2 linked regions of the Cohnella herbarum genome follow. The protein of the gene in region 2 interacts with the protein of the main gene of each other region in a pairwise test. Links are inferred from orthologs where the notes say so. Each region holds a gene or a part of one and is shown on either strand. Other genes may lie near its edges.

Evidence for each region.
Region 1: the proteins of nadE (region 2) and dnaA interact in binary tests that used the Escherichia coli proteins (3 or more experiments, as listed by UniProt). The link is inferred for Cohnella herbarum from one-to-one orthologs.

Annotation. Positions count from the first base shown.
Region 1 is NZ_CP051680.1:5,427,996-5,433,550, reverse strand. What follows is about bases 2,661-5,555. They hold dnaA (chromosomal replication initiator protein DnaA), read right to left. Parts: upstream 4,837-5,555; coding sequence 3,484-4,836; downstream 2,661-3,483. Other genes in these bases: rnpA (ribonuclease P protein component), read left to right, coding at 5,524-5,555; rpmH (50S ribosomal protein L34), read left to right, coding at 5,311-5,445; dnaN (DNA polymerase III subunit beta), read right to left, coding at 2,661-3,287. Outside these bases: gyrB (DNA topoisomerase (ATP-hydrolyzing) subunit B), read right to left, coding at 1-366; extracellular matrix regulator RemB, read right to left, coding at 494-739; DNA replication/repair protein RecF, read right to left, coding at 758-1,876; S4 domain-containing protein YaaA, read right to left, coding at 1,922-2,137; more of dnaN, read right to left, coding at 2,148-2,660. UniProt on the Escherichia coli protein: Plays an essential in the initiation and regulation of chromosomal replication. Binds in an ATP-dependent fashion to the origin of replication (oriC) to initiate formation of the DNA replication initiation complex once per cell cycle.
Region 2 is NZ_CP051680.1:4,120,078-4,128,244, forward strand. Bases 1-2,848 are described here. They hold nadE (NAD(+) synthase), read right to left. Parts: upstream 1,906-2,848; coding sequence 1,096-1,905; downstream 1-1,095. Other genes in these bases: HH215_RS17575 (helix-turn-helix domain-containing protein), read right to left, coding at 1-542; acpS (holo-ACP synthase), read right to left, coding at 697-1,086; HH215_RS17590 (BrxA/BrxB family bacilliredoxin), read right to left, coding at 1,983-2,417; HH215_RS17595 (hypothetical protein), read right to left, coding at 2,478-2,621; HH215_RS17600 (DUF3905 domain-containing protein), read right to left, coding at 2,618-2,848. Also shown: more of HH215_RS17600, read right to left, coding at 2,849-3,001; HH215_RS36080 (spore protein), read right to left, coding at 3,044-3,169; HH215_RS17605 (ATP-binding protein), read right to left, coding at 3,225-4,901; HH215_RS17610 (BaiN/RdsA family NAD(P)/FAD-dependent oxidoreductase), read left to right, coding at 5,104-6,360; HH215_RS17615 (carbohydrate ABC transporter permease), read right to left, coding at 6,419-7,243; HH215_RS17620 (carbohydrate ABC transporter permease), read right to left, coding at 7,257-8,153. UniProt on the Escherichia coli protein: Catalyzes the ATP-dependent amidation of deamido-NAD to form NAD. Uses ammonia as a nitrogen source.

The sequences.
Region 1 (5,555 bases), 1.3 Mb from region 2 along the record:
GACGCCATGCAAGCCTCCGGACACTTTATACCCTTCGCCGCCGAATTTACCGCCGGCGTGAAGCACCGTCATAACGACCTCAAGCGTCGACTTCTGCAGCTTCGTGTTTAAGCCGACCGGGATTCCCCGGCCATTATCGATAACCGTGATGCTGTTGTCTTCTTGTATGATGACGTCGATTCGGTTGCAGAACCCGGCCAACGCTTCGTCAATGCTGTTGTCGACGACTTCCCAGACAAGATGGTGCAGGCCTTTACCGCTCGTAGAACCGATATACATACCGGGACGTTTACGTACCGCTTCCAAACCTTCCAATACTTGAATCTGACTCTCGTCGTAGGTATTATGCTGTGAATTAACGGACAAACCTTCCACCGCCTTCTTTACGTAACCGTTGCTAATCAATACTTCAGAAACAATATGGAAACCGTAGACCCCATAAGCCTCAATATAAACGTATAGCCTTCCATGGGAAGGCGACCGTCGTCTATGCTCACCCTTCCAGGTAGTGCGCCCTCTTCTTGAGGGTGGACGTGGAGATAGGGGAGTAATAAACTTTATGCTCCGTAACGACAATCGATTTCGGATCTTCTTCTCCTATCGTTTCCACTTCCTTGTTCTTCTGAGCGTGTACGACGAATTGCCTGGACAGCTTGGAAGATTGCTCAATAGAAATGTCGAAGATAGCGACGAGCTGCGAAGTTCGAATTATTTTTTCCCCGCCCAGATGGATATACACGGAGTTCCTCCTCTTACATTAGCGCAGCAATTGGCCGTTTCTTACGTGAAATATAGAAGCATCCTTCAAGCGACTCATGTTGACGCTTTCCAATCCTGTTGTCGTTATGAAGGTCTGCACTCGGCTTTGAAAAGTCTCGATCAATTGAGTTTGCCGGGTTTGATCCAGTTCCGATAGAACATCGTCCAGCAGCAATAGGGGGTATTCCCCGATTTCTTCGTGCATCAATTCCAATTCCGCCAGCTTTAACGACAGTGCCGCGGTGCGCTGCTGTCCTTGGGATCCGAACGACTGAACGTCCTTGCCGTTGATCGCGAAACTCAGATCATCCCGATGGGGACCGGTAAGCGTCATGCCTCGCCGAAATTCTTGTTCCTTGCCTTGTGATAACTTTAACATAAATTGCCCGAATAAAGAAGATTGATCTTGGTTATCGATTCCAGTTGAGGTTCCGAAAGAGGGCTTGTACTCCACCGTGAAGTGTTCGTTACCGCCAGTGATTCCGGCATGTATTTTCTCCGCCCACTTTTGCAGCTGTATGATGAAGTTTTTCCTTTTTTGCATCATTTTAACACCTGACGTCGCAAGTTGTTCGTTCCACACGTCCAACATTTCCGGCGAAGCCCGATGAATGTCGGTCGACTTCAGATAATTGTTCCTCTGCTGCAAAATTCTCTGGTACTGCTGCATGTCGTACAAATAACCGGGATGCACCTGACCGATTTCCATGTCCATGAACCGGCGGCGCACACCCGGTGCTCCCTTAACGATATCCAGATCTTCGGGCGCGAATAGCACTACGTTCAAGGTTCCGACGAACCCGCTTAGCTTACGTTGTTCGAGTCCGTTGACTTTGGCTTTCTTTCCTTGCGCCGACAATTGCAGTTCCAAGCTGACATCGCCCATTTTACGAGTCATCTGGGCTCTAATTACCGCGGCGGTTTGATTCCAGCCTATTAATTCTTTATCCTTCGAGGTCCGATGGGATTTCGTTAAGGACAATACATGTATGGCTTCGATCAGATTGGTTTTCCCTTGGGCGTTAGGCCCGATGAAAATATTAACGCCGCCCTCTGTCGATAGCTTTAGTGACTCATAATTACGATAGCCTTGAAGCTCCAACGTGTTCAACTGCATTGGATATTCCCTCTCCATCCGACTTCGGAGCCGCCACGCCGGAATTTAACGGGTCCCGATCGTAAAGGATCCGGCACCTTCTACTTCTACGAGATCTCCGACTCTAAGTTTCCGTCCCCTGCGATTGTCAGGCTCCCCGTTGATTAGAACGCTATTTTCCTGCAGGAAATGTTTAACTTCCCCGCCCGTACCGATGCATTCCGCAAGCTTGAGGAATTGTCCTAACGTGATGTATTCCGTCGAAATTCCGATACTTTTCATCTTCGGCGCCTCAGTTCGTCGTTCTGTATGGAAGAATCAGATGCAAGCTGTTCTCATGATCGTTCGGTTTAATGATAATCGGGCTCATCGCGCCGTTAAAACCGATAAACAGATCTTCGCTGTCGATGACCTTGAGAACGTCGAGCATATATTTGGAGTTAAAAGCGATCTTAAGCGGTTCTCCCCGCATCTCGGTTACGCTTAATTGCTCCGTTACTTTCCCCAATTCCGAAGAGCTGGAGGAAATTTCAATACCGCCGTTGTCCGTCGTAACCAGTCTAACGATATTCGTTTTTTCTTCTCTGGATAACAGATAAGCGCGATCGATCGAATCGCTGAGCGCTTTCGTGTTCAGGACGAGTTCTGTTTTGAAGCTTTGCGGAATAATCTTGGAAGTGTCGGGATAAGTTCCGTCCAGCATCCTTGAATAGAACAATACGTTGCCAAGCTTGAAGAGCACCTGGTTCTCGGCTACGACAATATCTACCATGACGTTCTGATCCGGAACGATTTTCGCCAATTCGTTCAAAGTTTTACCGGAAATGACAATATTGGAAAATCGAACGTCGTATAGTTCGACCGTTGCGGAGCGGCTTGCCAGACGATGTCGATCGGTCGCGACGAATTTGTATACGCCGTCTTGCAAGTTCCATAATACGCCGGTCAAAATCGGCGTCGATTCGTTAGTCGTTACAGCGAATACCGTTTGGCGGATCATATCCCTTAATAAGTCTCCAGGAATAGATACGACCTGATCTTCTTGAACGGATGGAAGGACGGGAAATTCTTCGGGATCTAGTCCAACGAGTTGAATTTCCGTAGCTCCGGAAGTTATTAACGTTTGGAATCGTTCTCCGACTTCGATATGAACTTCTTCATGAGGAAGTTTCTTAATAATCTCTACGAAAAATTTAGCGGTAAGAACGACGCTGCCCGGACGGGAAACCGTCGCGATCGTTTTGTTCGGCGTTTCAAGCGGGATAAAGCTCTGTATGGAAATGTCGGTATCGCTCGCAGTTAAGGTAACGCCCCCGAAATTTGCATCTAGTTTAATGCCGCTGAGTATAGGAATCGTAGTTCTTGACGCAACCGCTTTGGATACGTGTTGAATCGCGTCGTTTAACTCGCCCCGCAATATCGTCAATTTCATGGGTTCACCTCGTCGATTTTTACGACATAAACGCTGCCGCCAATTTTGCAGACGATGTCCGTTTATGCGTCTATTGTAGCATGTTTAAATCTTTAAGTCGTAGTAGGTGCGGTGAATATGTGGATAACCGCGAAAAAGCTCGAAAATAACGCCTATCCACATGTGGACTCTTTGTGCATAGGCGCTAGGTGTCGTTTTAGGTTAAATTTTTGATTTTTTCTGTCAGGCTGTTGATAATTTTGTATAAATCCTGGTCGACTTTTAATAGCTGCGAAATCTTCTCGTGAGCATGGATTACGGTCGTATGATCTCGGCCGCCGAAAGCGTCTCCGATCTTAGGGAGGGAGTAATCCGTAAGCTCGCGGGAGAGATACATGGCGATTTGCCGCGGGAAAGCGACGGCTTTCGTACGTTTACGCGCTTTGAAGTCTTCGAGCTTCAACCCGTAGTAATCGCCGACCCGTTGCTGGATATCTTGCATTGTAATGAGCCGATTGCGACCCGTCGGCAAGATATCCTTCAACGCTTCCGCTGCCAGATGCGCGGTGATGTCTTGATTCGTTAGAGAGGAGTAGGCGACGATGCGAATTAAGGCGCCTTCCAATTCGCGAATGTTGGAATCGATCATGTTCGCGATGTACATCATAGCTTCATTGGGGATATCGAGATTTTCCGCTTTCGCTTTCTTGCGAAGAATCGCGATCCTCGTCTCTAAATCCGGAGGTTGGATATCGGTAATAAGTCCCCATTCGAACCGGGAGCGCAGTCGTTCTTCGAGCGTCGGAATCTCTTTGGGCGGCCGGTCGCTTGAGATGACGATTTGCTTATGTTCTTCATGGAGCGCATTAAAGGTATGGAAAAATTCCTCTTGGGTTCCTTCTTTACCGGCCAGAAATTGAATATCGTCAATGAGCAGAACGTCGATGTTGCGATATTTGTTGCGGAAGCTCTCGCCTCGGTTATCCCGGATCGCATTAATGAACTCGTTGGTGAATTTCTCGGACGAAAGGTACAGCACCTTCATATGAGGATTGTGTTCCAATATATAATGTCCGATAGCGTGCATGAGATGAGTTTTGCCCAAACCTACGCCGCCATACATGAAGAACGGATTATAGGATTTGGCCGGAAGTTCAGCTACGGCCAAGGATGCCGCATGGGCAAAACGATTGGCCGCGCCGATGACGAACGTATCGAACGTATATTTGGGATTAAGCATGTGCATCATCGGTTCTTCGAGCGCAACTTGCCTTGAATTCTGAGATTGAGGCGCCGGATCCACAGGTTCGGGAGGACGCGCTTCTTCTATAGAAAACTTCACTTCAACCGGTCTGCCGATGTAATCGGAAAGCGTCGATGATACCAGCTTCGTATAACGAGTCTCCAGCCACTCCACGGCAAAAGTCGTCGGCGCGGTAACCACGACAACGTTATCGCTCAAGAAGGAAGCTTTTGTTGCTTTGAACCAAGTGTCGAAGCTGGGCTTGCTTAGCTTCGTTTGGATGACCGACAACACTTGTTGCCAGACCTCGTTGTTGCGGTTGTCCACGACAATTTCTCTCCTTTAACCCATCGCACGGACAAAAAATAAGCGGAGAACGATCGGCCGATTGTGTGCTCGGTCTAGTTATCCACACCATTCCCTGAATTATTTATAGGGATATCCACGTATTTGGGGGTTTGTTCACAAAGTTATTCACAGGGTGTTGATAAAATGAGGGGAAAAAGTTCGTATCCACCGGAAAAGTCATGACTAATCATAGCAGACAAACCCTATAAATTCAACGAAATTCACCTTGTTATCCACAATTTCAATAACTTGTGGATGAAAACTGTGCACAGTACTACATATTGTTGATAAGATGTGCGAATGTTCGACAGCATTCCGTTTTGTTCGTTTTTGAAATCAATCTTATACACATGTGAATAAGTTAAATTGCCGCAAACCCTCATTTCATTGACTTTTTGGCGCAATCGTGGTTTAATAGATGGACGTGAGTTTTTAAGTAAGGGGGTTGGAATCATGGGTCCTACATTTAAACCGAATGTGAGCAAACGTAAGAAGGTTCACGGTTTCCGTAGCCGTATGAGCTCGAAGAACGGTCGTAAAGTTCTCGCTGCTCGTCGTCATAAAGGTCGCAAAGTTTTGACTGCATAGTTTAATGAAAGACCACTCGCCGTGGTCTTTTTTTCTTTCGATACAGGTTCGATAAGTGAGGTTTAGGGGCGGTGTTGGATGCATAGAAAGCTGCGCCTTCGCAAAAGAGA
Region 2 (8,167 bases):
TTCAGCACCAGGTCGATTTTCTGCATCTCTTCCGTCGGCGCGCCATTGTCGTTAAGGGATAGATTGTCCAAATAAATGCTGATCAGTTCTAACATGGTCGCTTTAATCTTGAGTCTTGAAGTCAGCCCGTCCCGCGCTATCTCTTCGAACAAGCGCTCGAATAATGCGGAAGATTCGCTTTGATGCTCGTCCCCTAAATGAAGATAAATCGGAATCTGAAGCGTACGGTACAAATCGCGATCCTCATAGCTGCTGCGGAAATGACACCATTGAAACGTGATCGTCCGATCCGGCTCCAGAACGATCCGATGCGGCATTCCCGATAATAAAATGCATAATGTCCCTTTGGCTAGCGGAATCTCTCTGTCTTGAGCGATCAGCTTGCCCTCGCCTTCTTTAACGTAAAGGAATCTGTGGCAATCGTAAGTATCTTCCCGCTCTTTGAGCGAAACGGAATCCAGTACCGTTGCCGCCGCGGCGGCAACCTCTATATTCATGTGCTCGAAATGTTTCATCATGATAGTTAAGTAATTCGTCGTCATCTCTACGCCCCATTATCTGGATAAAGAAACCTTCGTCCGTTTTTAACATATATTCCATTATACGTCAGGTCAAGTAAAGCGTAAATTACCATTTCATTAACCCAGACCCAATAAATAACAGCCCAGCTGTGACTACACCGGACTGTCGTCTTTCTTACTTTTCGATTATCGCCGTAGCGGCCGCGAGAGAACGTTCATGGGTTATCGCGATATGTATCCGATAAGATTCTTCCGCCCAGCCGAGCCGCTCGATCGACGCCACGGATAGGGAGCAAACGGGCTTTCCCCATTTGTCCGGAAGCACTTCGATATCCTTAAATCCGACCAAGGTTCCGATTCCGCAACCGATCGCCTTCACGACGGCTTCCTTGGCCGCGAATCTGCCGCTGATATACTCTAACGCGCGACGCGGCTGCAATGAACCCCAGCCTTCGCTCTCCCGGGAGGTAAGCACCCGATCGACGAACTTCCGGCTGCCCGGTCCCGCGAGCAGTCTATCCATCCGCGCAAGCTCGACAACGTCCAATCCGATACCGACGATCATGCCGATCGCTTAAATTCCCGGAATATGCTGCCGTTTATGTTGCGTGCGCAAGTAATGCTTCTCGAGGATTTCGCGGGCTTTGGGATCGATTTCCTTGCCTTCCAGGTACGAGCTGTTATCCTCGTATGTCACCCCGAGCTCATCCTCATCCGTCTGCCCTTGCCATAGACCGGCGGTCGGCGCTTTGTCTACGACGCTGGCGGGCACTCCCAACCGTCTGGCTAATTCGCGCACTTGACGTTTATTCAAGCTGCTGAGAGGCGTAATATCCACGGCGCCGTCTCCCCACTTCGTGAAGAAACCCGTTAGCGCTTCCGAAGCATGATCCGTTCCCACGACAAGCAAATTCAAATCGAAGGCTAGAGCATACTGGACGACCATACGGGTGCGCGCTTTCACGTTCCCTTTGCCTCCACGGCTAATATGGCGATGAATTTCGAGAGCTTTAAACGCATATTCGGTTTCGAGCGCGATTTCGTCCACGGCTTCCTCGATGTTCGTCTCTACCTTATGCTTCAGGTTGAAGGCTTCGGCCACCTCGTAGCTGTGGTGGATGTCCTCTTGCTCCCCGTAAGGCTGGAATACGCCGAGCGTCATGTACTCTTTGCCCGTTTCCCGAGAGAGCTCGTCCGTTGCGCGTTTACACAGACCTACGGCCACCGCGCTATCCACGCCGCCGCTGATCGCTATCAGCAACCCCGTCGCTCCCGCTTGCTTGACGTAATCTTTCAGAAAGTTAACTCGACGTTCGATTTCCTGATCCACGTCGATTGTCGGCTTTACGCCTAACTTCGCAATAATCTCTTGCTGGATCGTCATTTCGATTACCCTCCCGTAAGCAACAAAAATATCCCGTTGGCTTAACCGCAATGGCTTAAGCCCCCGGGATGAATGAATTACCGGCAATGACGGTCGAAGGCGGCCGTAAGATCTGCGGCGATGTCTCCAGCGCTGCGGTTCTCGATTTGGTGCCTTTCGATAAAATGAACGAGTTCTCCGTCCTTCAAGAGGGCAATGGATGGGGAAGAAGGCGGATAAGGCAGGAAGTACTCGCGCGCTTTCGCCGTTGCTTCCTTGTCTTGACCTGCAAATACCGTAAACAGGTGGTCCGGGAGCACGTCATGATGCAACGCGTCCGCTACGCCGGGACGGCACTGTCCTGCAGCGCATCCGCAAACGGAGTTAATTACGACTAATGCGGTACCCGCTGCCTTAGGAAGCTTCGCTTCCACTTCTTCGGGCGTTCTTAATTCTTGAATGCCGAGCCGAGTCAAATCATCGCGCATCGGTTGAACCATATCCAACATATATCTTTCGAAAGACATCGACATAGGAGGCGCCTCGCTTTCCGGATCTCATAATTGGCGGTTTGATGATTCCGCTATATCTTATTATACAGCGCCGCCGCAAGCTCCGTCAAAATCATTGCTTAGCTGCTCCCTCGATATGCCCGTTCGGAAGATCATCGGGTGCGGCGACAGGATGCTGCGCGGAACGACCGCTTGGCATCCCGGCCGCGCCTCGCCCGGATTCATGGCTCGTCCAACACTTCCGGCACCAGCAAATGCCCGTCGTCATCCGGATCGAAAGATCCGTCCGCGGAATGGGTCGGGTGCATGAATATCCCGGAAGAAGGCGCAATTCCCCGCTCGAATAAATCTCGATTTTCCGGGGTCCGGAATCCGATATCTTTGTAAGGATGCACCCATTGCGCTCCCGCCATGACGAACGGATCCGTTTCGGTATTCCACTGTTCAAGAGGCGAATTCTCCGACTCGTAATCGTGATCTCCGATCACGACTCCATGGGCATTCACGAACGGCTCCCGCGGCCCCCGGTCGTCGCGGAACTCCGCCCGAAATTCGATTTCGAACGGATCCAAGTCCGAATCGTCACGCCCTCCCGCGGGCTTCATGCCCTCGTAGGAGTTAGTATCCTCGCTCGCGCTAATAACGGTTCAAGTCGACGGACGATTAGGTCCGTCCAATTTCTTGTCGAATCCGGGGGATAACGGGGATCGGTCTTTCCTGTCGCGATTGGCTGCTTTCCGTACGGACTTCGAAGACCCTTGCTCTCTTGGCATGGAAGCATCCTCCTCATTGGATGTATCCCCCGTAGTGTAACCCATTTATAGCCTCTTATCCGTGCTTGCGAACATCGCTAATCATACTTCCCGGTTTGTAGAAAGAAACAACGAAAGTCGTCCCTTGCCCGACCGTCGATTCGACGTGAATTTTCCCGTTATGGCGTTCAACGATGCTTAAGCATAAAGCCAGCCCCAAGCCCGTTCCGTTCGTCTTAGTCGTGTAGAACGGTTCGAATAGCCGTTCCAGTTTCTCCGGAGGAATGCCGACTCCATTATCCGTAACGCGAAGCTGCACCGTATCCTCGAAATCCAAGGTCTCTATTCGCAGAACGCCCTTATCGCTCATCGCCTCCATGCCGTTGCGGGCTAGGTTCAGAACAAGCTGCTTGACTTCTTTGCTATTCATCTCGAGATTTTCCATGCCCTCTCCGAGCCGCAATTCGATCATTTGTCCGCGCAGATTGGCATCCGCCCAGATCAATGGAAGCAAGTCGTTAAGCAGCTCGTTGAGGTTGGACGGTTCCTTCTCGACGATTCTATTTTGCGCCAAGGACAGAAAATCGTTAATAATAGCGTTAGCCCGATCCAATTCGTCCAGAACGATACGAAAATAGGACTGATGCTCGGATGGGCTTCGTTCATTAAGCAATTGTACGAAACCTCTGATGACGGCCATCGGATTACGGATTTCATGCGTGATGCTCGCCGCCATCTGGCCGACTAAGCTTAGTCGCTCCATCTTGTTAACCTCGTCCTTCAACCTCTGAAGCTCCGTCACGTCGTGACCGATGAACAACACGCCGTCCGTCCCTTGCGCCGACATTCCATTAATCGGACAAGTAACGGTATAGAACGTTCGCCCGTGCAACATGACGATCTCGATGAGCTTGTCTTCTCCTTGCAGGACGCGCTTTACCGGACTCTTCTCGAATCGCACGTCCATTTTGTCCAAGAAGAAAGAAAAATCCTGAGCCAGAATATCGTTCCGTCCAAGCGGAGTAACGAATTTCAACGCCATATCGTTAACGTGCGTAATCTTTCCGTTAATATCGCAGAAGACGACCATCAACGGAGTATTATCGATAAATTGCTGCAGCCTCCGCATTTCATTTCGGTACTTCATGGACACTTCGTGAAGCTGTATTTGCAATTGAATCCGTTCATAGGAAAGCTCGGCGAAATGAACGCACATAAAGGTTACCGCTAATAGTAACAGTCCGAAGAACGATGAAAAAACCAGAACCTTGGAGGCTACGTCCCAATTCAAATTCGGAATGCTAGAGACGTAGGCAGCATTTTGAATCAAAATAAGAATCACGCACAAGAGGGCGACGTTAATAAACTTGCCTTTTCTATTTTTGGATTGAAAGATGGGAATACGAGAAAATAATATCGGAATATATATAATAATAAAAAACGCTAATATGATATATTCCCAATGATAGGTAATCTGGTTGAGCTTCGTCACGAGATAGACGACCAGCAAAACCGTGGCAACGGGGATGCCTCCATACAGCGAACCGATAATGAAAGGAATATTACGTAGATCGAAATAAACGCCGTGCTCGCTAACCATAGAAAAATTCATGTTCAGTAACATGCCTACGCAGCAAGCCAAACCCAGCGCTATGTGGGTGTATCGGGTTCTTTCAGGCTTTGAGTACCAAACCATGAAGATAAACACGGGCAGAAAAGCAATTAGGACTTGTAGTAGCGTCTCTTTCCACATCCAGTGAACCCCCAGCAAGTATGGATCGGCATATACACAATTTCCCACTTATATAATCACTTAGATTAAAACACATCTCACCATAGGTTACAATAATAGGCTTAGGTTGCAAGAGCAGGAATTGAGCAGGTATGGATGAGGTATGGAGCGCGCGCGGATGTGTTAGAATCTAAATAAAAACAAAAAATCGGGAGTTTTATAGATGAACTACGACGTAATCGTAATAGGCGGCGGATCTGCCGGTCTAATGGCCAGCATCGCGGCAAGCAAACAAGGCGCTAAAGTCCTTCTGCTCGATAAAGGGGAGAAGCTGGGGCGTAAGCTCGGAATTTCCGGAGGCGGCAGATGTAACGTGACCAATAATAAGGAAGACGATGAGTTGATCAAACATATTCCCGGTAACGGGAGATTCTTATACAGCTCGTTTTCCAACTTCAACAACAAAGATATTATCGCTTTCTTCGAGAACCTCGGAATCAAGCTTAAGGAAGAAGATAACGGGCGAATGTTCCCCGTTACGGATAGAGCGAAGACCGTCGTAGACACCCTCGTCGGGCAGATCCGCAAGCAAGGCGTAGAGATCAAGCTTAACTCTCCTGTGGATACGATCATTTACGAGGACAACCGCGTGGCCGGCGTTCGCCTCAGATCGGGCGAAGCGATAGACGGCAATGCCGTCATCGTCGCCTCCGGCGGCAAATCCGTGCCTCAAACCGGTTCAACGGGAGACGGGTACCCTTGGGCGGTAAAAGCGGGACATACGATTACGGAGCTATTTCCGACGGAGGTTCCGTTAACGTCCAACGAACCGTTCATTACGAGCAAAGAGCTTCAAGGCCTTTCCCTTAGGGACGTTTCCTTGTCCGTATGGAATCCGAAAGGAAAGAAAATCATCGAGCACCACGGCGACATGCTCTTCACCCATTTCGGCGTGTCTGGGCCGATCGCGCTACGCTGCAGCCAATTCGTCGTCAAAGCGCTCAAGCAATTTCAGGTAGGAAATATTGAAGTGTCCGTCGATTTGATGCCGGACAACAGCGTGGACGAAGTGTATTCCCTAACGATGAGGTTAACGGAGCTTGAGCCGCGAAAGTCCATCAAAAACATTCTTAAAGCTTGTTTGCCCGAGAAAATGATCCCGCTGTTGCTGCAACAAGCGGGACTGGCCGAATCGCTCACCTATGATAACCTTCCCAGACAGGATTGGATGCAATTAGCCAAGCTGATCAAGCGATTCCCGATCAGGGTATACGGAACTTTGTCGATAGAAGATGCTTTCGTAACCGGCGGGGGAATTCATTTAAAGGAAATCGATCCGCGTACGATGGAGTCCAAGCTTGTGAGCGGATTGTATTTTTGCGGAGAAATACTCGATATTCACGGGTATACGGGGGGCTATAACATTACGGCTGCTTTCTCCACGGGATATTCCGCAGGCATGAATGCCGCGATTCGGTAAAACGAAATACGGAACGCATAGATCAGCGGGATATCCGCTGCCATGCGTTCCGTATTTTTTATTTGGTACCGGTGAACGTAATCCCTTGAACGAAAAAGCGATTGAAGAAAATGTATATCAGCAGCGCCGGAATCGTCATAATGATCGATGCCGCCATGATGTAGTTCCAGAAGCTGATATACTGCCCCTTGAACGTGTTCAACCCGACCGACAACGTAAACATCGACTTATCGGACATCAGCATGAGCGGCTTCAGGAACTCGTTCCATGCGCCCATGAAGATGAATATCGTCTGCGCCGCAAGAGCCGGCTTCGCCAGAGGCAGGACGACTTTGAAGAACAGCCCGAACCTGCCCAAGCCGTCCAATTCCGCGGCTTCTTCAAGCTCTTTAGGGAAGCTGATGAAAAATTGGCGCATCATGAAGATGTAGGTCGCTTGAGCGGCCATCGGAACGATGATCGCCTGATAACTGTTCAACCAGCCAAGCTCCTTGATAATCAGGTAACTCGGAATAATCGTCAATTGGCCAGGAATCATGATCATGGCCAGTATACTGTAGAACATCAACGTGCTGCCCGGAAAACGAATTCGAGCCAGCGCATAGCCTGCCATGGAATTAAACAGCAGATTAAATATCGTAACCGATATGGCTATGAACGCGCTGTTCAAGAACCAGCGGGAGAACAGGGGCTCCTGCTTGAAGATGGTTTGATAATTATCTAGCGTAAAATGCTTCGGTATGAAGTGTATGCCTCCGGAAACGATCTCCGGCAATGATTTGAACGATGCGGACAACGCCCATAAAAACGGAACAAACGTGATGAGCGCGTAGACGCTCAGCAGGACATAGAACACCGGCCTGAAACGATTGATCGAACGCATTTCCTATCCCCTCCTAATTCAGCCGCTCTTCCTTGAAGATTAACCGCTGGATAAGCGTAATGAGCATGATGACGACCGCAAGCAAAAAGGCAAGAGCGGAAGCATACCCCATATCCATGCTTTTGAAGGCGTACTGGTAGATGAGCAACACCATGGTCAGCGTCGCGTTGTTCGGTCCCCCGGAGCCTGCCGAGAAAATGTAGGATTGGTCGAATAACTGAAACGTTCCGATAATCCCCATGACGACTACGTAGAAAGTGACGGGTTTAAGCTGGGGCACCGTAATGCGCCAGAACTTCTGCCAGCCGTTCGCTCCGTCGATATCCGCCGCCTCGTATAGGTTCTCGGGAATATCTTGCAAAGCGGCCAAATAAATTACCATAAACAGCGGCGCCGTCGACCATATATTCATGATCATGATGCCCAACAGCGCGACTGAGGGATCTCCAAGCCAGTTGTAAGTCGGAAGACCGACCAAATCGAGCAAATAGTTCAACAAACCGTTACTATTGTAGATCCACATGAAAATAAGCACGAGCACGGCCGATGAAGTGACCGTAGGTAAGTAGAAAGCGACCCTGAAAAAATTACGGTAGCGAAGCTTCATATTCAATATCGAAGCCAGCACGAGCGACAGAATCGTCTGGGCAGGTACGACGATGAGCGCGTACTTAGCCGTGTTTCTTAGCGCGATCCATAGACGCGGATCGTCCACCATTCTCTCGAAGTTAGCCGTTCCGGTAAATTTGTAGCTTACCGTCCCGAGAAGATTCACTTTGTGAAACGATAAATAGATGGCGTAACCGATCGGCAGCAGTAAGAAACAGCCGAGTATAATGATCGTGGGAGCCATGAACGAATAGCCCGACAATAGATCCCTGATTTTGTTCTTCCCTTTCAATCTGGCCATGCTGAAGCTCTCCT